DNA from 3 places in the Micromonospora sp. WMMD1155 genome. Region 1 is predicted to be linked to each of the others. Evidence: riboswitches for the same ligand, from Rfam matches in the RefSeq annotation. Region 1 holds a riboswitch; each other region holds the start of a gene.
What was found. Region 1 has a riboswitch for S-adenosylmethionine ahead of thrC (threonine synthase). Riboswitches for the same ligand answer to the same signal wherever they lie in the genome.
Positions count from the first base shown of each region.

Region 1 (6,995 bases):
CATCTCCGAACTGTGCGCCCACTACGGGGTGTCTACCCAGGTCATCCGTTCGGCCATGCTGACACTTCGCGCTGAGGGCCTGGTTGAGGGTCATCAGGGTCGCGGCGTCTTCGTACGTGATCGAGCCGACGACTAGTGGTAGGTGTGCCTAGCTGTGAGCACCTCGCATGCCCGCATCACGAGAATTCGAGCGCAACGCTGTCTCGGCGAGCGAGGTCGCATGACTCGCGAGACGCCTCGTCCCGGGGGTGAGGGCTGCACCAAGCCCGTGTGGGAGGTGGGCGCAACGGGCCGCACCCACAGTGTGGGAGCGTGTCCAGGGCGGCTGGCCTACCTCGACTGGCCTACCTCGACTGGCCTATTTGCGCAGCTCGGGGGCGCGGTTGTCGCGGCTGTGGCGTTGCTGCTGCTCGACGCGGGGCCCTGGGCGACGGTACATTCCGACCGGGGACTTTCCCACTAGCAAAGAAGTTATAACCGTCGATACGTTCATGCTTCACATTGAAGAGATCTGTTTCCTTCGATGGAGGTACCCATGGACGTCTCTCGGCTCGGCGGGCCGACCCTCTCCCTGTTTCGCATCGTGATCGGTCTGCTGTTCACGTTGCATGGTCTGACTTCGGTCTTCGGGTTGTTCGGCGGCAACCCCATGACCGGCCAAGCGGTACCGGTCGGCACCTGGCCCGGCTGGTGGGCGGCGCTGATCCAGTTGGTCTGCGGCGCCCTGGTGCTGGTCGGGCTGTTCACCCGACCCGCCGCGTTCCTGGCGTCCGGCTCGATGGCGTACGCCTACTTCGTCGTGCACCAGCCGGACCACCTGCTGCCACTGCACAACGGGGGCGAACTGTCGGCCCTCTTCTGCTGGTCGTTCCTGCTGGTCGCCGCACTCGGTTCCGGCCCGTGGGCGCTTGACGCACTGCTCTTCCGACGCCGCGCCGACGCACTGCCGTCCTCGGTGGCCGAGCCCAGCCCGGTGTCCGTCTGAGCAGACCCGTGCCGCGCGTCGCCGGAGCCTCGACGAGGCGGTTCCGGCGACGCGTGCGGGTTCGGGGGAGCGAGGGCGGTCCTGCCGGCCCGATGCCGCAAACGATTCAGCTCCAAAGGGCGCGCGAGAGGAGGTGGTCCCCCGCCGGGCGTGGCGGTGACGCTGGCGGGTGGGGAGCGGTCAGCCCGCCGGGCGGGAGGTGAGGACCGCGTCCAGCAGGCCGGGGTAGAGCCTGTTCAGCTCGTCGCGTCGGAGCCGCACCAGCCGGCTCGTGCCGGCGGCGCGGGTGCGGGTCAGGCCCGCCTCGCGCAGCACCTTCAGGTGGTGGCTGCGAGTCGCCTTGGAGACGCCGAAGTCGAAGCTTCCGCAGGCGGCCTCGCCGCCCTCGGCGAGCGCCCGGACTATCTGCAGCCGCACGTCGTCGGCGAGTGCGGCCAGCACGGCGGTGACCGGTACGGCGCTCAGGTCGGGTTCGTGCGGCTCCATGTGACCAGTGTAACCGTTGTTCGACAATAGTCGAACAAGCTCCTAGGGTCGGTGTCGTTGGTTCGACGATACTCGAACATTGGAGCTGCCGATGCGACCCCGCGCCGCCGCCTACCCACTGCTCGCCGCCCTCGGCTGGGGGGTGATGTTCCCGGTCCTGGCCAGCGCGTTGAACCGGGTCGACCCGCTCAACCTGACCACCGCCCGCTACCTTCTCGCCGCCGTCGTCCTGGTCGCCATCCTGCGTCTCCGCGAGGGTGCCGACGCGCTGCGGCCCGGCGTCCGGACGGTCGAGGTGGTGGTGCTCGGAGTGGTCGGCTTCGCCGGCTTCAACGTGCTCACCGGGCTGGCGCTCGAACACGCCGCTCCGCAGCAGGTGGCGCTCTTCGTGGCCACCACCCCGGTGATCACCCAGCTGGTCCGGTGGGCCCGTGACGGCGTACGCCCGAAGCCTCTCCTGCTGGGTCTCTCCCTGGTGGCGCTCCTCGGCGTCGGCCTGGTGATCACGCGCGGAAGCCTTGCCGGGCTCGGTCAGTTCGGTCTCGGCGGCCTGATGATGATCGGCGCGGTGCTCGGCTGGGGCGTCTACACGCACGGCGCCAGCCGCTTCGGCACGTGGTCGCCACTGCGCTTCACCACGCTCACCGCGCTCGCCGGCACCGCCGCCATGCTGGCCGTGAGTATCGGCGCGGACGCCGTCGGCTGGCAGCATGCGCCGGCCGCCGCCGACCTGGTGGCGGTCACCCCACAGCTGGCGTACGCCGTGATCGTGGGAGCCGTCATCGCGGTCCTGGCCTGGAACACCGGAGTGCAGCGACTCGGAGCCGCCAACGCCGCGCTGTTCATGAACCTGGTCCCGGTGACCACGTTCGCTGTGCAGATCGCCCGCGGCTACCGTCCGGAGCCGGTCGAGCTGGTCGGTGCCGCCGTCACCATCGCCGCGCTGGTCGCCGCGAACCTGGCCAACCGTCCCCGGACCCGGGCCTCGTCGCTGCCCGCCGCGAGCGCGGTGACGGATCCGATCGCGGTGACCGACCGCGAGGCGGTGAGCGCTCGCTGACCCACTGGCTGGGATCGGCGGTAGCTAGGGCGGACAGCGTTGTCCTAGACTCGGCGGCACAACTGCATACCTCATCCAGAGGGGCTGAGGGATACGGCCCGACGACGCCCCGGCAACCACCCCGCGCGCTCACCGCTGAGCGACCGGCGGGGCAGGTGCCAATTCCGTCCCCGCCGCACCGTGCGATGCGGGGAAAGATGAGAGGACTCTCGACATGACGTCGACGCTCGCCGCCTCCGGCATCGACACCTCCGCCAGCCCCGCCCGCGCCCTGGTCTGCCGTGCCTGTTCGGCGCGCTACCCGCTCGCGGCCCAGCACGCCTGTTACGAGTGTTTCGGCCCGCTGGAGGTCGAGTACGACACCGCCGCCCTGGCGACCGTCACCCGGGAGCAGATCGAGGCCGGGCCGAAGAACATCTGGCGGTACGCCGCACTACTCCCCGCCGGTCAGGACCCGAGCACCCGGGTCACGCTCGACCCGGGGTTGACGCCGCTGGTGGCGGCCCCGCACCTCGCCGCCGAGCTGGGCGTCACCGCGCCGCTCTGGGTCAAGGACGACAGCGCCAACCCCACCCACTCCTTCAAGGACCGGGTCGTCTCGGTGGCGCTCACCGCGGCGAGGGCACTGGGCTTCACCCGGTTCGCGTGCGCGTCGACCGGCAACCTGGCCAACTCGGTGGCCGCGCACGGCGCCCGCGCCGGAGTGCCCTCGGTGGTCTTCATCCCCAGCGACCTGGAACAGGGCAAGGTCATCACCACCGCCGTCTACGGCGGTGAGCTGGTCGCCATCGACGGCTCGTACGACGACGTCAACCGGCTCTGCGGCGAGCTGGTGGAGACCGACGAGTTCGAGGACACCGCGTTCGTCAACGTCAACGTCCGGCCGTACTACGCGGAGGGCTCGAAGACGCTCGGCTACGAGGTGGCCGAGCAGCTCGGGTGGCGGATCCCGGCGCAGGTGGTCATCCCGATGGCCAGCGGCGAGCTGCTCACCAAGATTGACAAGGCGTTCTCCGAGCTGGTGGAGATCGGCCTGGTCGAGGCACCGGCCGGGGGCTGGAAGGTCTTCGGCGCGCAGTCGGCCGGCTGCAACCCGATCGCCGTGGCGCTGCACGCCGACACCGACACGATCACCCCGGTCAAGCCCACCGGCATCGCCAAGTCGCTCAACATCGGTGACCCCGCCGCCGGCCTCTACGCCCTGGAGGCGGTCCGCCGCACCGGCGGCTGGATGGAGTACGCCGACGACGACGAGATCCGGGCCGGTATCCGCGATCTGGCCCGTACGACGGGTGTCTTCGCGGAGACCGCGGGCGGCGTCACCGTCGCGGTGCTGCGCAAGTTTGTCGAGTCCGGTCGGCTGGACCCGACCAAGGAGACCGTCGTGTTCAACACCGGCGAGGGTCTGAAGACCATCGACGCGGTGGCCGGTCAGGTCGGGCCGACCCACCACATCAAGCCCTCGCTGCGGGCCGCCCGCGACGCGGGTCTACTCGGCTGAGCGCGGACCGCCCGGACGGAGGGCGGGCGATCCGCCGGGTAACTGGGTTTTCGCTGGGAGTGTGGAAAACCCGCCGCTACGGACTTGACGGCAGGAACCGGACGGCGCAAGATGCTCCGTGCGGGAGGGCATTTCGCCGAAGACTTTTGAAGTTCTTACGACCCAACGCCGGAGGCGTTGTGCGAGTGTCCCTCCCGACCACGTTCGATCGGGCCAGCGAATAATTCGCTGGCCCGATCGCTTTTCCCGGGTGCACGCTCGGCGGCATGAGCATCACCATCACGTCGTTCGACGGCGCCGACCGGGCCGCTGTCGACGAGGCGTACCGGATCGGGTCGGCGGCCAACGACGCCGACCTGCCGGACTTCCCGCCCTTCTGCCGGCGACGCTTCGACGCAATGGTCCACACCCCGATGCCCGGCACCCGGTCGCTCTGGGCGCTGGCCCGACTCGACGGTGTGCCGGCCGGATACCTCCAGCTCGACCTGCCCCAGTTGGACAACACCGACAACGCCACCGTCGAGCTGGTGGTGCACCCCGACCTACGGCGGCGGGGCGTCGGCCGGGCGCTGCACGAGTACGCGGTGCGTCTGCTCCGTGAGCACGGTCGCAAGCGGGTCGTCGCGATGGCCGTCTCCGCGTTGCCCGACGGGCCGGCGCGGTCGGCCGCGGGGGACGCGTTCGCCGCCGCCACCGGCGCCCGGCCCGCGTTGGCCGAGGTGCGTCGCCGACTCGACGTCGGTGGGATCGACCGGGTCGCGTTGCGCGCGGCGCTGGCCGAGGCCCGACCCCGGGCCGAGGGCTACCACTCGGTCTGCTGGCAGGGAACAACCCCGCAGGAGTACGTCGCGGACGTCGCCTACCTGGACGGCCGGCTCATGATGGACGCGCCCATGGGCGACGTGCAGTGGGAACCGGAGCAGGTCGACGCCGACCGCATCCGTGGCAACGAGCGCGCCCTGGACGCCAGGGGCCGTCGGCGCTACCACCTCGGGATGCGACACGAGGCGTCCGGCCGGATGGTCGCCTGGACCCTGCTGGACGTGGGCGCCTCCGCCGACTGGCACGCGTACCAGCAGATCACGATCGTCGACCCGGCCCACCGGGGGCACCGGCTCGGCCTGATCGCCAAGGCCGAGAACCTGCACCACCTGCTCACCCACGAACCGGCGGTCCGCGTGATCGACACCTGGAACGCGGCGAGCAACAGCTACATGGTGGCGATCAACGAGCAGCTCGGCTTCCGCCCGGTGGACGCCTGGACCGACTGGCAGCTCACCCTCTGACGCGGCCGTTCATCCGTCCGTCCGTTTCAACCGCCCGACCAGATCGCGAATCGCGGCGTGGAAATCGTCGTCCGGTGTGAACCGGTGGCCCTGCACCGGCGGGGGCACGGTGTCGGTCGGTGGGATGAGCAATCCCTTCGGGTCCCGTACCCGACGGTCGACCCGGGCGGCCGGGTCGTCGGCACCGTTGACGAACGGGGCGAACACCGCTCCGCCCACCGCGTCGGTGTACCGCCACAGGTTGATCCACCGCCAGGCCAACCGGTCGCCGACCTCGCGCAACATCTCGTCGCTGACGTAAGCCGGGAAGACCCGCCGGTAGTGGTTTCCGAGCGGGGCGCCGTAGGTGAGCAGGGCCACCCGCCGGCGGCAGTCGTCGGGCAGTTGAAGGACCGTCGCCGCCGCGAGCACGCTGCCGTGACTCTGCCCGGACAGCAGCACCGCGTTCCCGTCGGCGGTGAGCTGGCCGATCCGACGGCTCAGCTCGGGAACCGCCCGCTCGACGTAGCACGGCGGGGCGAGTGGATGCACGGCACGCGGCCAGAAGGTGGCCAGCTCCCAGAGCACCCCGACCAGGCGGATCGCGCCGGATCGGTAGGCGACCAGCCCCAGCACGGCGAGGACTATGGCGAACAGCCCGATCAGCAGGGCGCCCAGGTCGGTCACGAAGATCACCGGACGGGCCAGCGGCTCGCCCCCGAGTCGGAAAGCGAGCGCACCCGGCCCCGGACCGATCACCGAGAGCCCGGCCGCCGCGAGGGTGAGCAGCGCCAACACCACGTACGCGGTGGCCAGCAGTGGCCCGAGCCGATCCGTCAGCCGGGCCCGCACGATCGCGTCGCGGACGGCCCGGACCCGTTCGGGGGCGGCCCGGGAGGCTTCCGGGTAGTCCCGCCGGACCAGGCCCTCGGCCTCCCGGCGGCGACGATCCCGGCCGATCCGGGGTATCAGCAGGGCCGTCACGAGCACCAGGAGCGTTGCGAGGGTGAAGCCGAGGGTTACCCAGCGGAAGGCGATCGGCGGCGACAACGGTGGCGCACCAGGCGGCAGCGGCCGTGCCGGCGTCGGGCTGGAACCACGGTCCAGATACTCGGCGAGCCCGTAGGTCAGGCCCGAGTCGTAGGCGACGCCCAACCCGATCGCGACGGTTATCAGCACCGGCGCGCCGAGCCCGGCCAGCAGGAAGAGGGGCCGGGGAAGGGAACGGCGCTGCACCACGACCACCAGGCCGAGGATCGCGAGCAGCGCCACCTGCCCCGCGAACAAGCCGGCGACCAGCATCCCGTACCCCGGCAACATGCCCTCGGCCTTCCACGGCGGCCGTGGCAGCAGTGCGTACGCCAGGGTCAGTGCGGTGAGCGCGACGGCCGCCCAGCGGATCGTTCGCGAGCTGCGCTGGTCGGTCTCCCCACGCCGCTCGATCGTCGGCCGGCAGAGCAGCACCACAGCGCCCGCGAGCAGCGCCACGTCCGCGGCCAGCAGCAGCCAGCCGGGCACTGTGGCGTCGTGCGGCGCCAGGGCCAGCAGCAGAGCGAGGTCGAGCGTGCCCAGCGCCACCGCGACGTGAACCGAGCGCAGGCGGCGCAGCAGCGAGCGGGTGTCCCAGAAGGCGGGCGCGTCGAGCCGGTCCGCACCCACCCCGGGCGCGTGGTCGCTGTCCTCGGGGAGCTGCCAGGT
Region 1 is NZ_CP120742.1:3,247,917-3,254,911, forward strand. Features, by position in the region: gene O7617_RS14800 (winged helix-turn-helix domain-containing protein) at 1-136, shown strand, start outside; gene O7617_RS14805 (DoxX family protein) at 536-985, shown strand; gene O7617_RS14810 (helix-turn-helix transcriptional regulator) at 1,166-1,471, opposite strand; gene O7617_RS14815 (DMT family transporter) at 1,563-2,531, shown strand; SAM riboswitch class I at 2,600-2,735, shown strand; gene thrC (threonine synthase) at 2,746-4,032, shown strand; gene O7617_RS14825 (GNAT family N-acetyltransferase) at 4,299-5,318, shown strand; gene O7617_RS14830 (hypothetical protein) at 5,328-6,995, opposite strand, start outside.

Region 2 (6,995 bases), 2.6 Mb from region 1:
GCGGCACCTGGAGGACCTCAACGAGAGCGGCGGGAGCACCGCCGAGGAGCGGCGGCTGGAACGTCAGTTACGCCTGCGCGTCCTCGCCCACAAGCGTCGGGAGGTCACCCGACTGCGCGACAACCGGGAGATCGACGACCTGGTGTTGCAGGAACTCCAGGCCGCCCTGGACAACGAGGAGATCCGGCTGCTGGGGCGCGGACCCGATGAGTGATCACCGGGGAGCCGTGGCGGCTCAGCGCACCGGGGAGCCGTCGCGGCTCAGAGCACCTGGAACAGGAACCGGCGAAGCCGGGGGTGCTCGGCCCGTTCGAAGACCGCCTCGGGCGGCCCGGCCTCCAGCACGACTCCCCGGTCCATGAAGGCGACGGTGTCGGCGACCTGCCGGGCGAAGCCCATCTCGTGGGTGACCACCACCATGGTCATGCCCGCGGCGGACAGGTCGGCCATCACCCCGAGCACACCCTTGACCAGCTCCGGGTCGAGCGCCGAGGTGGCCTCGTCGAAGAGCATCACCTCGGGCCGCAGCGCCAGCGCCCGGGCGATCGCCACCCGTTGCTGCTGACCGCCGGAGAGCTGCGCCGGTCGTGCGTCGGCCTTGGCCGCCAACCCCACCAGGTCCAGTTGGGCCCGGGCGACGGCCTCCGCCTCGTCCTGGCCGAGCTTGCGCAGCCGGCGCAGTGCGAGGGTGACGTTGCGGAGCACGCTCATGTGCGGGAACAGGTTGAACTGCTGGAAGACCATCCCGACCCGCTGCCGCAGGCCGTCCGGGTCGTCGCCCAGCACGCTGCGCCCGTCCAACAGCACGTCGCCACGGTCCGGCTCGATCAGTCGGTTGACGGTGCGCAGGAGTGTGGACTTGCCGGACCCGGACGGGCCGATCACGCAGGCCGTCGCGCCGCGCGGCACGGTCAGGTCGACGCCGCGCAGCACCCGGTTCGGCCCGAAGGCGAGGTGCACGTCGCGGACGTCGAGGCTGACCGAGGTGGTGGTGTCGGTGGTCATCGCCGGTCTCCCTGAACGGTGGCGGGCAACGGGAGGTCGTCGTCCTCGTCGGTCGGCGCGGCGGCCGGCCGGCCGTGGCGCAGCCGCCTGTCGATCCAGTTGACGACGTGCGTCAGCGGTACCGTCAGCGCCAGGTAGAAGAGCCCGGCCAGGAGCAGCGCGGACTCGTTGCCGGTGGTGGCCGCGTAGTCCTGCCCGATCCGGAACAGCTCCCGTTGGCTGGCCACCAGGCCGAGGAAGTAGACCAGGCTGGAGTCCTTGATCAGCGCGATGAGCTGGTTGACCCAGGCCGGCAGGACCCGCCGGACGCCCTGCGGGATGATCACCAGCCGCATCGAGTCGCTCCAGGAGAAGCCGAGCGCGCGGGCGCCCTCCAACTGGGCGGCCTCCACCGATTGGATGCCGGAGCGGAAGATCTCCCCGATGTACGCGGCGGCGATCAGCGACAGCGCCAGGATCCCCAACGGGTAGGGGTCCGGACCCCAGACCTGCATGCCCAGCGGGGCCAGCCCGACGCCGATCAGCAGGATCGTCGCCGCGGCCGGCAGCCCCCGGAACACGTCGGTGTAGACGCGCGCCGGCCAGCGCAACCACCGGCTGCGGGAGATCCCGGCGACGGCCAGCAGCAGGCCCAGCACCGAGCCGAGCAGGGCGGCGGAGACCGCCAGGATCAGCGTGTTCGGTAACCCGACGGTCAGCATCTCGGGCAGCGCCTCGCGCATCGCGTCGAGGTCGAAGAACGTCTCCCAGAGGGTGCTCAACGGATCCATCGGTCGCCTCTCCTACCGTCCTGCTCGCTCGTCACCGCTCAGGAGGCGGCCGACGCCGACGGCGCGGCTGACGTGGCCGCCGACGGCGTGGCCGCGCCGCTGCCCGGCTTGAAGTCCGCCGGGATCGGGCGGCCCGGGTAGTACTGGGCCTGCAACCGGCTCCAGGTGCCGTCCGCGATGACCTCGTCGAGAGCCTTGTTCAGCGCCTCGCGCAGCTCGTCGCCGCCCTTCGCGACGGCGTACGCGGTCGGTGCCGGGCTGAGCTGCTTGGCCGCCACGGTGATCTTGCCGTTGCTGTCGGCGGCCGACTTCTCGCCGATCTCCGCCGGGGCGATCCACGCGTCGGCGGTGCCGGCCTTGAGCTGGTTGATCGCGCCGTTGTAGTCCGGCACCCGCACCGGGTCGAGCTGCTTGCCGGTGGCGTAGTCGTCCTGCACGGTGCCCTGCACCACCACGACCCGCTTGCCGGCGAGCTGGTCGAAGCCGGTGATCGGCGAGCCCGCCGGGACGTCCAGACCGAAGTAACCGAAGTCGTAGCCGTTGCCGAAGTCGACGGTCTTCTTCCGTGCCTCGGTGATGGTGATCGAGGAGCTGCCGACGTCGAACTTGTGGTTGTTGACCTGGGAGAGCAACGCCGAGAAGTCGGTGCCGACGAACTCGACGCGGAGGCCGAGCTTGCCGGCCACGGCGGTCAGTAGGTCGTTGTCGAAGCCGGTGAACCTGCCGTCCTTGAGGTACACGTTCGGCGGGGCGTCGGTGAGCGTGCCGGCCCGCAGCACGCCCGGCTGCGCCAGGCCGTACGGGTTGGCGCCGCTGTCGGACGAGCTGTCGCCGCCGCAGGCGGTGAGCGCGGTGGCGGCCAGGACGGCGGCTGCGCCCAGGGCGGTGGCACGGGTCAGGGCAGGAAGAAGTCGCACGGGTGTCTCCGAGAAGGTCGCGTACCGGCACGCACGGGATGTGCGTCGCCGGCGGTGCGCCCGATGGGCGTACCGGTGAGGGAGGTTCGGGAAGAGGGCTGCGCTAGTGCGTGCTGCCGCGACGACACGCGGCGCTGCACATTCGCATCATGTCCACGTGCCGTCGCCGGATCAGTGCCGGCGAGGGACGACCGACGCGGACGTCCGCGATGCCGGTCGGCGGGGCGGTGCTGAGGATGCGCATGGTTCTCCCGGGTCTGTGCTGACCTGGGTGCCAGGCCACGCTTGCACCGACGTCCTGTCGATGCCTGGTCTTCACCCGGGGCACCCCACCGCGGAGGAGGGTTGCCGGCCAGCGAGCCGGGGCTTCGCGCTGGCGCTCATGACCTGCGCCGAGGCTAGCAGCAGGCACGGGTGGGTCGTCCAGTCGTTATGACCACGCTCACCAGGGGAGACGGGTGGCCGGCACTCCGGTCAGCCGGCGTGCACGTGTGGCCGTCGGCGCGGATCGGGCTCGTGACGGCGCAGGATCTCCCGGGTGACGGAGGCGATCTCACCCTGCCCGAACGCCAGGTAGCGCAGGACGTTGCGGCCCGGGCCGCCCTCGGTCCACTCGAAGTAGATGTGGGGGCGCCGACCGGTCCGGTCCCGGATCTCCAGCAGCAGGGCGGCGAGCGCGTTGGGCACCGCGGAGCTGGTCACACTGAGCACCGAGTGGTGGCCGCCGACCAGGCGGCCGGTCACCACCAATTCGGTTTCGAAGTCCGACGGGTCGGTGACCCGCACCTCCACGAAGAGCACGTCGCCGGCGTCGGGGAAGTCGTTGTCCGCCATGGTCTGCGCCAGCTTGGCCTGGTACTCCGCCTCGTCCCGACCGTCCGGCTCGTGGGCGATGAGGCGGATCCGTCGTCCGTCACGCTCGCTGATCATCCGGGTCGCCACCGGGTCCAGCTCGACGCGGTCGACCCGCAGCTCGAAGGCGCGGGACAACCGGGAGAGCAGCGAGACCACGATGATCCCGCCGATGAAACAGGCCGCGATCTTGACGCCGTCGGGGCGTTCCACCACGTTCGCCAGCGTGGTGTAGACGAAGATCACCGCGATGGTGCCGAACGCGATCGTGCGGCCGCGCTGCCGGTGCCGCACCGCCGCGAGGGTCACGGCCGTCGCCGCCGAGGTGATCAACACCAGAACCCCTGTCGCGTACGCGCCACCCTGCGCGTCCACGCTGGCTTCGAAGACGACCGTGATCAGGAACGCCACCGCGGTGAAGACCAGCACCAGCGGCCGGACCGCCCGCGCCCAGGTCGGCGCCATGCCGTAGCGGGGCAGATAGCGGGGTACGAGGTTGAGCAGCCCGGCCATCGCCGACGCCCCGGCGAACCAGAGGATCCCGATGGTGGACAGGTCGTAGACGGTGCCGAACACCTCCCCGAGATGCGCGTGCGCCAGGTAGGCCAGTGCCCGGCCGTTCGCCGGCCCGCCGGGCTGGAACGCCTCCGGTGGGATCAGGATCGTGGTCGTCACGCTGCTGGTGATCAGGAAGACGCTCATGATCACGGCGGCGGTGGTGAGCAGGCGGCGAGCGCCACGGATGCGGCCCAGCGGTCGCGCCTCGGTGTCCCGCGGGTCGCCCCGCACGCTCGGCATCACGGCCACCCCGGTCTCGAAGCCGGAGAGACCCAGCGCCAACTTCGGGAAGACCAACAACGACAACGCGACCACCATCCACGGATCGCCGTGGCCGGTGGTCAACGCGGTGGTCCAGTCCTCGACCGCGCTCGGGTGCGTCACCACCCGCCACAGCGCGTCGGCGACCACCACCGCGTTCAGCGTCAGGTAGACCGCGACCAGGACGACGGCGATCCCGATGGCCTCGGTGAATCCCTTGAGGAACACCGCGCCCAGCAGTGCCACGAGCAGCAGCGTGAGCAGCACCTCGTGCCCCTTGAGCGCGCTCGGCCAGAACGGGTTCTCGTCGATGTGCGCGGTCGCGTCGGCGGCCGAGAGGGTGATGGTGATGATGAAGTCGGTGGCCGCGAAGCCGAGCAGCACCAGCACCAGCAGTTTGCCCGGCCAGTAGCTCAGCAGGCGTACCAGCATCGCGATGGAACCCTCACCGTGTGGGCTCTCCGCCGCCACCCGTCGGTAGACCGGCAGCGCGCCCAGCAGGGTCACCAGCACCAGCACCAGGGTCGCCACCGGCGAGAGCGCCCCGGCGGCGAGGGCCGCGATGCCCGGCTGGTAGCCCAACGTCGAGAAGTAGTCGACACCGGTCAGGCACATCACCTTCCACCAGGGGTGGTGCCGGTGCTCCGGTGGACGCCCGTGCGGCCCCGGGTGCTGCACGGGTTCCTCCGCGCCGGCACGCAGCAGCCACTCCCGCAGCCGGCCCGCGCGTCCGTCGACCTCCACCGGCGCGCCCCCGTCATACCGCCCCTGGTCACCGTGAGTATCCGCCCTGGGCGACGCGCCCGTCCGCCGGTGCGCGGAACCCACCTCGCCCCACTGCGGGTTTCGCGCTCGGGACACCGGGGAAGCAGCGCCCCCGGGTTGGCGGGAGTGTGCCGGACCGGGCCTCACTGGGGAGGGGACAGGGGCATGGTCGGTGGCCGTCGCTTCCGCCCGGGTGGTGGCTTCGGTCGCCAACTCGACGAGTACGAGACCACTGTCGGCGTGCCACCGTCCACGGAGCCGCCCGCTCCGCCCGCCGGTGGCCTGGTGGACAGCGCCGTCTACCTCCACGGGCACCGGTTCGCCTCGCCGTCCGGCCTGGCCGAGACGTACCGCTGCCTACAGGAGCAGGACGGCGCGATGGCCTGGATCGGGCTGTACCGGCCCGACATCGAGCAGATCACCTCGCTGGCGCGGGAGTTCCGGCTGCACGACCTGGCGGTCGAGGACGCGATCAACGCCCACCAGCGGCCCAAGCTGGAACGCTACGGCGAGACGCTGTTCGTGGTGCTACGCGCCGCCCGCTACGACGACCTTCGGGAGGAGGTCGAGTTCTCCGAGTTGCACCTGTTCATCGGGCCGGGTTTCGTGATCACCGTCCGGCACGGTGAGGCACCGGATCTGGCCGCGGTGCGGCGGCGCATGGAGGTCGAGGCGCAGATGCTCGCCCGGGGCCCCGACGCGGTCCTGTACGCGATCCTCGACCAGGTCGTCGACGGGTACGCGCCGGTCGTGGCCGGGCTGGAGAACGACATCGACGAGATCGAGACCCAGGTGTTCGGCGGCGACCCGAACGCGAGCCGGCGCATCTACGGTCTGAGCCGGGAGGTGATCCAGTTTCAGCGCGCCGCGCGACCCCTGCTCGCGGTGCTCGACGCGCTGGCCGACGGCGCGGGCGGTGCCGACACGGACGAGGAGCTGCGCCGCTATCTGCGGGACGTGACCGACCACCTGACCCAGGTGGTGGAACGCGTCGACGGGTTTCGGCACCTGTTGCAGAACATCCTCACCGTCAACGCCACACTCGTCTCGCAGCAGCAGAACGAGGAGATGCGGAGCCTCACGGCGGCCAGTTACGCGCAGAACGAGGAGCTGAAGAAGGTCTCGTCCTGGGCGGCGATCCTGTTCGCTCCCACGCTCATCGGCACCGTGTACGGAATGAACTTCGTCCACATGCCGGAGTTGCACTGGCGCTTCGGTTACCTGTTCGCGCTGCTGTTGATGCTGCTGGTCTGCGGGACCCTCTATCTGATCTTCAAGCGGCGCGGCTGGCTGTGAGCCGCCCGGCGGGGATCACTCGATGCCGCGCAGGATGTGCCGCTCGTCCTCGATGTCGTCGTCGCCGGCGCTGATCCGGCCGAGCAGGACGGCGGCGGCCCAGATGGTCAGGGGCGTGGCCGCCCCGGTCAGGCCGCCGGCGGTCCGGTCGTCCCGGGTCTGGCTCCGCTCCGCTCGCGGTGGCCTGCGCTGAGCCTGCATAGGCACTGCCCCTCTCGTGGAGGCCGCCGAGGGCGGCGCGGCGGGAGCCCCGCGCCACAGGCCGGGCGAACCACGCTCGGCAGGACGGCATCTACGTCGAACCATCCCACGTCAGAGCGCATAATCACCGCTTGTTTTCAGTTTCCCGACTGACGCCCGCCAAACCGGACATTTCCGCAAAGCGTCAGGGGAGCGGGTGGGCGATGCCCCGCGCGTGGTCGGTGAGGGCCGCCCCGACCACTGTCGCGCTCAGCGGCAACACCTCCAGGCAGCGGCGCACCGCGGCGGCCATCAGCGCGTTCGGCACCCGCATGGAGAGCGTGCAGTGCGGCACCCAGCGGCCCGGCTGGTAGTGCTCGGTCAACGGGAT
Region 2 is NZ_CP120742.1:624,877-631,871, reverse strand. Features, by position in the region: gene O7617_RS02615 (Na+/H+ antiporter) at 1-214, shown strand, start outside; gene O7617_RS02610 (amino acid ABC transporter ATP-binding protein) at 262-1,005, opposite strand; gene O7617_RS02605 (amino acid ABC transporter permease) at 1,002-1,775, opposite strand; gene O7617_RS02600 (ABC transporter substrate-binding protein) at 1,814-2,692, opposite strand; SAM riboswitch class IV at 2,969-3,080, opposite strand; gene O7617_RS02595 (amino acid transporter) at 3,167-5,107, opposite strand; gene corA (magnesium/cobalt transporter CorA) at 5,294-6,424, shown strand; gene O7617_RS02585 (hypothetical protein) at 6,440-6,625, opposite strand; gene O7617_RS02580 (2'-5' RNA ligase family protein) at 6,810-6,995, opposite strand, start outside.
Region 2: linked by a shared signal. The riboswitch ahead of O7617_RS02600 (ABC transporter substrate-binding protein) and the one ahead of thrC (threonine synthase) in region 1 are both predicted to bind S-adenosylmethionine.

Region 3 (6,995 bases), 3.3 Mb from region 1:
GGCAACCGCGACGAGCGGAAGGTCGACCCGGCCAAGGCGAATCCGCTGCTGGCCCGTTACGCGCTGACCCACGACTCGACCGTCGCCCAGCACGCGCAGGTGATCGTCGAGCACTTCCGCACGCACACCGCCGGGAGGCTTGGCGGGCGGGCGAAGGCGATGGTGGTCACCGCGGGCCGGCCGCAGGCCGTTCAGATGGCCCGGTCGATCAAGAAGTACATCGGCGATCTCGGCTATCCCGACCCGGGCGTCCTGGTGGCTTTCTCGGGCACACTCACCTACGACGGTGAGGAGACCACCGAGGCGAAGGAGAACGGCGGGCTCGCCGAGAGCGCCCTGCCGAAGGCTTTCGCTTACACGCGCGCTGACGACAAGTCCGCCCAGGCCGGCGGAGCCGGGCAGCCCGAGTACCGGATCCTGGTCGTGGCGGAGAAGTACCAGACCGGTTTCGACCAGCCGCTGCTCACCACGATGTACGTCAACAAGACGCTGACTGGCATCGCCGCCGTGCAGACTCTGTCCCGGCTCAACCGCACCGCCGACCGCAAGAGCCAGTCCGACCTGGCGGTGCTGGACTTCGTCAACGACGCCGAGGACATCAAGGAGTCCTTCCGCCCGTACTTCGAGGAAGCTGCCACCCTGCCCTCGGACCCCAACCTGCTCTACACCGCGCAGAGCAGGGTGATGTCTGTGCCGGTCCTCGTCGATGAGGAGATGCAGGCGTTCGCGGCTGCTTACCTGGCTGCTCAGCGGCAGGCCGCCGGCAACACGGCGAAGTGGGAGAAGCTCCACGCGGAGCTGTACCGGCATCTCGATCCTGCGGTGACCCGCTTCGCCGACCTGCTCAACGGCGACGACGAGGACGACCAGGAGACGGCCGAGACCTTCCGGGCCGACCTGAACGACTACGTCCGCAAGTACAGCTTCCTCTCCGGCATCGTCACCTACATCGACGCCGAACTGGAGCGTCTCTACCTCTACGGGCGGCACCTGCTCAATCGGCTGCCGCGCGGTGAGGACGGCGGCGTGGACATCGGCGAGGTCGACCTCAGCCATCTTCGGGTGGAGAAGACCGGTGAGCACGACGTGAGTCTCGTCCCCGAGGGGCCGGCCGACATGAAGGGCTTCGGCGATGGATCCGGCGGTGCCAAGGAGTCGGAGAAGTCGCTGCTGTCGGAACTCATCGACAGGTTCAACCAGAAGTACGGCACGGAGTTCACCGAGCAGGACGTCATCAAGCCCTTCAACGAGGCGCTAGCCGACCCGAAGGTGCGGCTGGCCGCCGTCGCCAACGACGAGGAGAACTTCGGCCACGTCTTCGACCCGGTCTTCGAGGACAAGATGATGGACCACTTCGACAGCACCGCCGACCTGGGGCGCAAGTACTTCGACCCGCAGCAGAACTTCCGCAGCTCGCTCAACCGCAGCGCCCGCAGCGCCGCCTGGCGGCTGATCCGCCGACAGGAGGGGGTCGTCGACGACGCGGTGGCCTGACCGGCCGGTGCCGTCGCGGCGCCAGCGTGACACGCCGCGGCGGCAACCCTGGACGGTGATCGGTTCGACCGCAACACTGACCATCTGGCTGGGACAGTCGCAGGGGTGGGGGCAACGTGCGGGCAGAGCCGATCGCCGGTCGATACGAACGGGTCGAGGAAGTCGGCTCGGGCGGCATGGGGCATGTCTGGCGCGGCTACGACAGCGTCCTCGACCGTGAGGTCGCCATCAAACTGATCCGCGTCGAGGCCGTGCAAACCTCGCAGCAGGCGGAAGAGTTCGCCAAGCGATTCCGCCGCGAGGCCCGCGTCACCGCACGCATCCAACACCATGGCGTGCCCCAGGTGTACGACGCGGTCCTCGATCGCTCATACGACCGGCTCTACCTGGTGATGGAGTTCGTTCGCGGCACCGCCCTGCGGGCCTTCATCGACCCACAGCGGCCGCTGCCGGTTACCTGGGCAGCCGCTATCGCCGCGCAGATCTGCACCGTCCTCTCCCACGCCCACGCCATCCCCGTCGTGCACCGCGACCTCAAACCCGACAACGTTCTGGTCACCTCGGATGGGGCGATCAAGCTCCTCGACTTCGGCATCGCCGCCATCCTGCGCACCGACGTCACCCGCCTCACCGCAACCGGCAGCGCCCTCGGCACCCACCACTACATGCCGCCCGAGCAGATCCAGAACGCACAGGTCACGCCGCAGAGCGACCTGTACGCCCTGGGCTGTGTCCTGCACGAACTCCTCGCCGGGCGACGCGTCTTCGCTGGCGGCAGCGACTTCGAACTGTGGCACCAGCACATCACCGAGCCGCCACCACCGCTACGGACGCTCCGCCACGACGTGCCCGCAGCGATCGAGGAACTGGTCCTCGATTTGCTGGCCAAGGCCCCAGAGGACCGGCCGGCGGACGCCTACGACGTCTACGAGCGGCTGCTGCCTTTCCTGCCCCTACCTGGATCGGCACTGCCCGCCTCCGAGCGCGCGAGCAGCACGATGCCCGACCCGACGCTGGTGTACCGCCGACCCAATGCGCCCCGCCGCCGACCCGCACCCGCTCCCGTGGTCCCGGCGCCGCGCATGTCGGCTGCCGATCCGGCGGCGATCCTGCGGACCGAGGTTCGAGACGCGATCAAGGCCGCCGTTACCCAATCCGATGAGCTGCTGGACGACGAGCGGTTCGCCCAAGCCGCGGATGTGCTCGAGAGCGTCATCGGCCCCGCCAGCGAGGCGCTCGGTGCTGAGAGTCCCCGCGTACTGGGCCTGCGATCACGGCGAGCCGCCATCCTTATCATCGGCGGGGACTTCCGGCGCGCACTGCCGGAGTTCGACGCCCTCGCCGCGGCGTACACCCGTACCGCTGGCCCCACCAGCGAGGACGCGTTGGAATGCCTCCGGCAGGCAGCCCACTGCCGGGCGGAACTCGGCCAGGCCACAACAGCCCTGCGCCAGTTCCGGCAGGTGCTGACGCACGTACGCGCCGCCTCCGGCGACGTTTCCCCCACGGCTCTCGACCTACGTTTCAACATCGGCATACTGCTGGTCTCCGAAGACAAGGCCGCCGAGGCCGCAGACGAGCTGCAACCGCTGCACGACGACCTCTGCGTCGTCTACGGCCCAGACCATGAGCTGACCCGGGAAGTCGCCGACCTGCTTGCCCGGCTCAGACTCGCCGCCGACGGATAGTTCCGCCACCGCCGTTGGCTCAAGTCTCCACCCGCGGAGTTGCTCCCGGCCTCGATGATCTCTATGCTTCCTGGGCGTCAAGAGTGGTCAGCGTCAAGCCTCCCGGCTTGCTGACCCGGCAACCGCGCCACCCGCGCACGGTGCCTCCGGGGGAAGACCAGGTCGACCGCAAGCTGCGGTACGGCAAGAGCGGGTGCCTCGTGGCACCGGAGAGCGAGTTCACCGTGCCGTTCGAAGAGCTGGACCTGACTGCTTTCGCGGTCTGCCTGACCTGCGGGCACCTCCGCGACGGCGCCCCACGCGAGCAGCGGTGCCGCTGCCAGCCGCGTACGCCGGAGTGGGAGCAGCAGTGGGAGGGGCAGGACATCCCCGGTGACCTCGACCTGTGTGTGTTGTGCGTGCGGGACACGGTGACCACCCGAACCCGGTGGTCGTGGCTGGCCTGCGAGACCTGCCGACACGTCTCGCAGGTGGTCGGCGAGCGGTACGGCCACCGCGCCGCACTGCCGCTGGGCCGACACTCGATCATGAACGGCGGCGTGATCCAGCCGCAGACGGCCACGACCACCAAGGTCGCCGCCACGCTGATGGCCTCCGCGCGGCGTGGTAACAAGCTGCGCGAGTGGCAGCAGGTGGAGTTCGCCCGGCTCGCCGAGCCACTACGCCTGACTGCTTCGAGCGTGCCGCTGGCCGAGTGGCAGCGGCACTCGCCGCCGTCGCTTGGAGCGAGCGTTGACGCCTTCGACCGCTACGGGGTCATGCCCGTACCCAACGACCTCAGCAGCCTCCGACAGGCCCAGAACGAATTCCTGTCCACTGCTCGTTGACCGCCAGTCCAGGCGGCTGCTGTTGGCGGTACCCGACATCGCCAACAGCGGCCGCGCTGGTCATCTTCCATCGACGGTCCGGTGATGACGGGCAGCTCGAATGCCGCGGCGTTCGATAGCATCCGGCCATGATGGACAGTGGCGGGCAGCGATGCCGGCGCCTGGTGGTCGAAGCATGACCATCGTTAGTGGTTGGCCGGCGCTGACCGTGGCATTGAGCGACAGAGCCTCTCCAGCGAGGTTGTTCATTCAGGGGCGGTTCGGCCGCTGGCAGGACCTGCAGGCCCGGTATCGGGAATCCGTGGGCTCCCTTGTCGTGCCTGGGAGCCAGGCGAACCCGGGCACCGTCGGCTCGGCCTTCGACTGGATGGTGCGCTTCATGGTGCATCCCAGACCGGATCTGCGCTTGGCAATGCTCGGCGCGCGCACTCCCCCACTCCGGCACGCGGTCCACGAACTGGCGCGCACGCTGAATTACTCCGGAAGCGGCGACAGCCTGGGGACCTCCCGGTTCACCGGGCCGGCCACGGGCAGCGAGGCCGACCATCAACTCGTTGCCCGGGCCTGCTGGGCGCTGGCGCTCCTCACCGACCTGCACCGGGTCGGTCCCACGCCCGGATCCCCGTTGATGGCCCTGGCCCCAAGGTCCATCACCGCCGAAAAGCTCCTTGAGCTCGCCCCACCCGCCGCCCTCGATGAGCTCCAGACCCTGCGTGCCTTCGCCAAACAGAGCCTCCTGCCGTCCCTGTCGACACGGCACGGCGCTTGGGCCGTCGGGCCGACCTTCACCGGATCATCGCTGATGAACGCCGACGCCGACCTGATCGCCGCAGGCCTGCTGCTCGAACTCAAGACGAGCCTCGGCAGCAAGCGCCGCGACGGGACACGGCGGCCATCGCTGGAAGCGCCGACCATCATGCAGCTGCTCGGCTACGTACTGCTGGACTTCCCTGACGAGTTCGCCATCGAGGCCGTCGGCGTCTACAACGCCCGCTACGCACATCTGACGACGTGGCGCCTACCGGAACTCCTGGCTGAGTTGGCGGGCCGGCCCGTTGATCTATGGGAGGAACGTGTGGCCTTCCGTCAGCTGCTCACCACGGGCGGTTAGGTTAGTCCTCGCGTCGGAGACCATCTATGCAGCCCTGGATGAGGGCGGACGCGTCGCGAAAGTCGAGGTCGAAGAACTCGCGGTCCTTACGCACGCGGTAGGGTGCCAGTCGATCGTGCAGCTCAGCCTCTACTGACGGAGCATCCGCGACCACCCACAAAGCGCGCACGCCATACGGGATAACGACGCCTGTCGCCCGGTTGATCTCCTTCACCCGCTCCTCGACGGTCCGCTCGGTGTAGCCAATCTTCAGCATCCGAGGCTGCTCGCGAGTCGACAGCACGTAGATGTAGCCGGCTCCTCGCGGTTCACGTGGTTGTTCTTCGACGAGTCCAGCGAGATGGACCTGCACGTTCGCGTCAGTCAGGAGCGTGAGCTGATTCGCAGCGGTGGCATCGTCGCCGTCATTGATGGCGGTCCGTAGGCGACTGAGCGCATCACCAACTTGTAGGCAGCGCTTACGTCCGGGGCGGCCCAGCTGTTGCCACACGGTGAACCAGTCCCACTGGTCCTGCTTGTGACAGCGCGAGTAGAACCCCTTGACTTCCGACAGGGCCTCCAGCAGTGGCGGGCTGGACTCAATCGGCCCGTTCTGGAGGTAGCTCAGCACGGCCGCTACCGACTGACGTCGTTTCTGCTGGACCTCGGGCTTGACGGGGGCCATCCCGAAGCCCCACTTCTGCACGACCTGCACGCGATGGTCTCGAACTGGAGATGCCACGACCGCCTCCTCCTCCCGTAGCTTCATGCGCCGCCGGATGCGGCGATCCCGGCCACCTCAGCAGCGGCCGGAATGAGCGGGAAGAGTATCCAACATGGCTCACTGGCCGCCGAGCCGGAGCCCGTGCGGAAGACCGGCCGTCCGTGCGCGGCGGGGGCCCAGGAGCCCACAGGGCCGGATGTCGGGCTACCAACCGATGGGGTCAAGGGCATCGGGAAGCTTGGCGACGATGTCGCCGTGCCCCTCAGATCAGTCGCGCGGGCCAGTGACCGTGAGAGCTTGGATTGCGGCTGCAGCGTTATTGGCCGCGAGCCAGCCGGCGGGGTTGCCACAGTCGTGGTACTGGCCGGTAATGGGTTGGATCAGTACGTCGTGATCGCGTGCGAAGGCAGCGACGGCGTCGGTGGCCTGATACTCGCCGTTAGAGGCCGGGGTCAGCTTCTGGAAGTAGGCCACCGCGTCGGCGGGTAGCAGGGTGCGGCTGATGTTGATGTACGCGGTCGGTTCGCCGTAGCTGTCGGGCTTCTCCAAGAGCTCGTCGAGCAGGTGGTGGCCGGCTGCGGCGGTGCGTGGGTGGAGGATGCCGTATCGGTGGGCCTCGGCGCCCGGCACCGTAGCGGCGGCGAGCGCGGCCGGTGTACCAGCGGCGGCCCGGGCAGCCGCGAGGTCGGCGAGGTCGGATCCACCGTCGGCGCGGAGGAGAAGATCGTCCCCGGCGACAAGGAGGAAATCCTCGTTGCCGATGAACTCGGCGGCGATGATGGCAGGCAGCGCGGTGCCGTACCGGTCGTCGCGGGGCTGCTCGAGGAACGTGAAGTCGGCCTGGTGGTGTAGATCGGCGAGAGGCGCGTACTTGTCCTGCCAGCCTCGTGCGCTGAAGTATGCCTTGAGGTCGTGGTCCTCGCTGAGGTAATGGCGCACCTGGCGGCCGGCTTCGCCGGGGGCGGTCACGATCGCGATCTCGCGGGCACCGGCTGCGATGCAGTCGGCGACCGCGTAGGCCAGGACCGGATGGTTGAGGATCGGCAGCATGGACTTGTTGATCGTCTTGCCGATCGGAAAGAACCTGCTGCCCATGCCGGCAACAGCGATGACGGCCTTCACTGACTCGCCTTTCGGTCGGAGGTGCACCGGCCGTCAGGGTGTTGCGACGG
Region 3 is NZ_CP120742.1:7,283,835-7,290,829, forward strand. Features, by position in the region: gene O7617_RS33140 (type I restriction endonuclease) at 1-1,494, shown strand, start outside; gene O7617_RS33145 (serine/threonine-protein kinase) at 1,611-3,182, shown strand; SAM riboswitch class IV at 3,258-3,378, shown strand; gene O7617_RS33150 (hypothetical protein) at 3,383-4,009, shown strand; gene O7617_RS33155 (hypothetical protein) at 4,185-5,120, shown strand; gene O7617_RS33160 (GIY-YIG nuclease family protein) at 5,122-5,868, opposite strand; gene O7617_RS33165 (sugar phosphate nucleotidyltransferase) at 6,091-6,945, opposite strand.
Region 3: linked by a shared signal. The riboswitch ahead of O7617_RS33150 (hypothetical protein) and the one ahead of thrC (threonine synthase) in region 1 are both predicted to bind S-adenosylmethionine.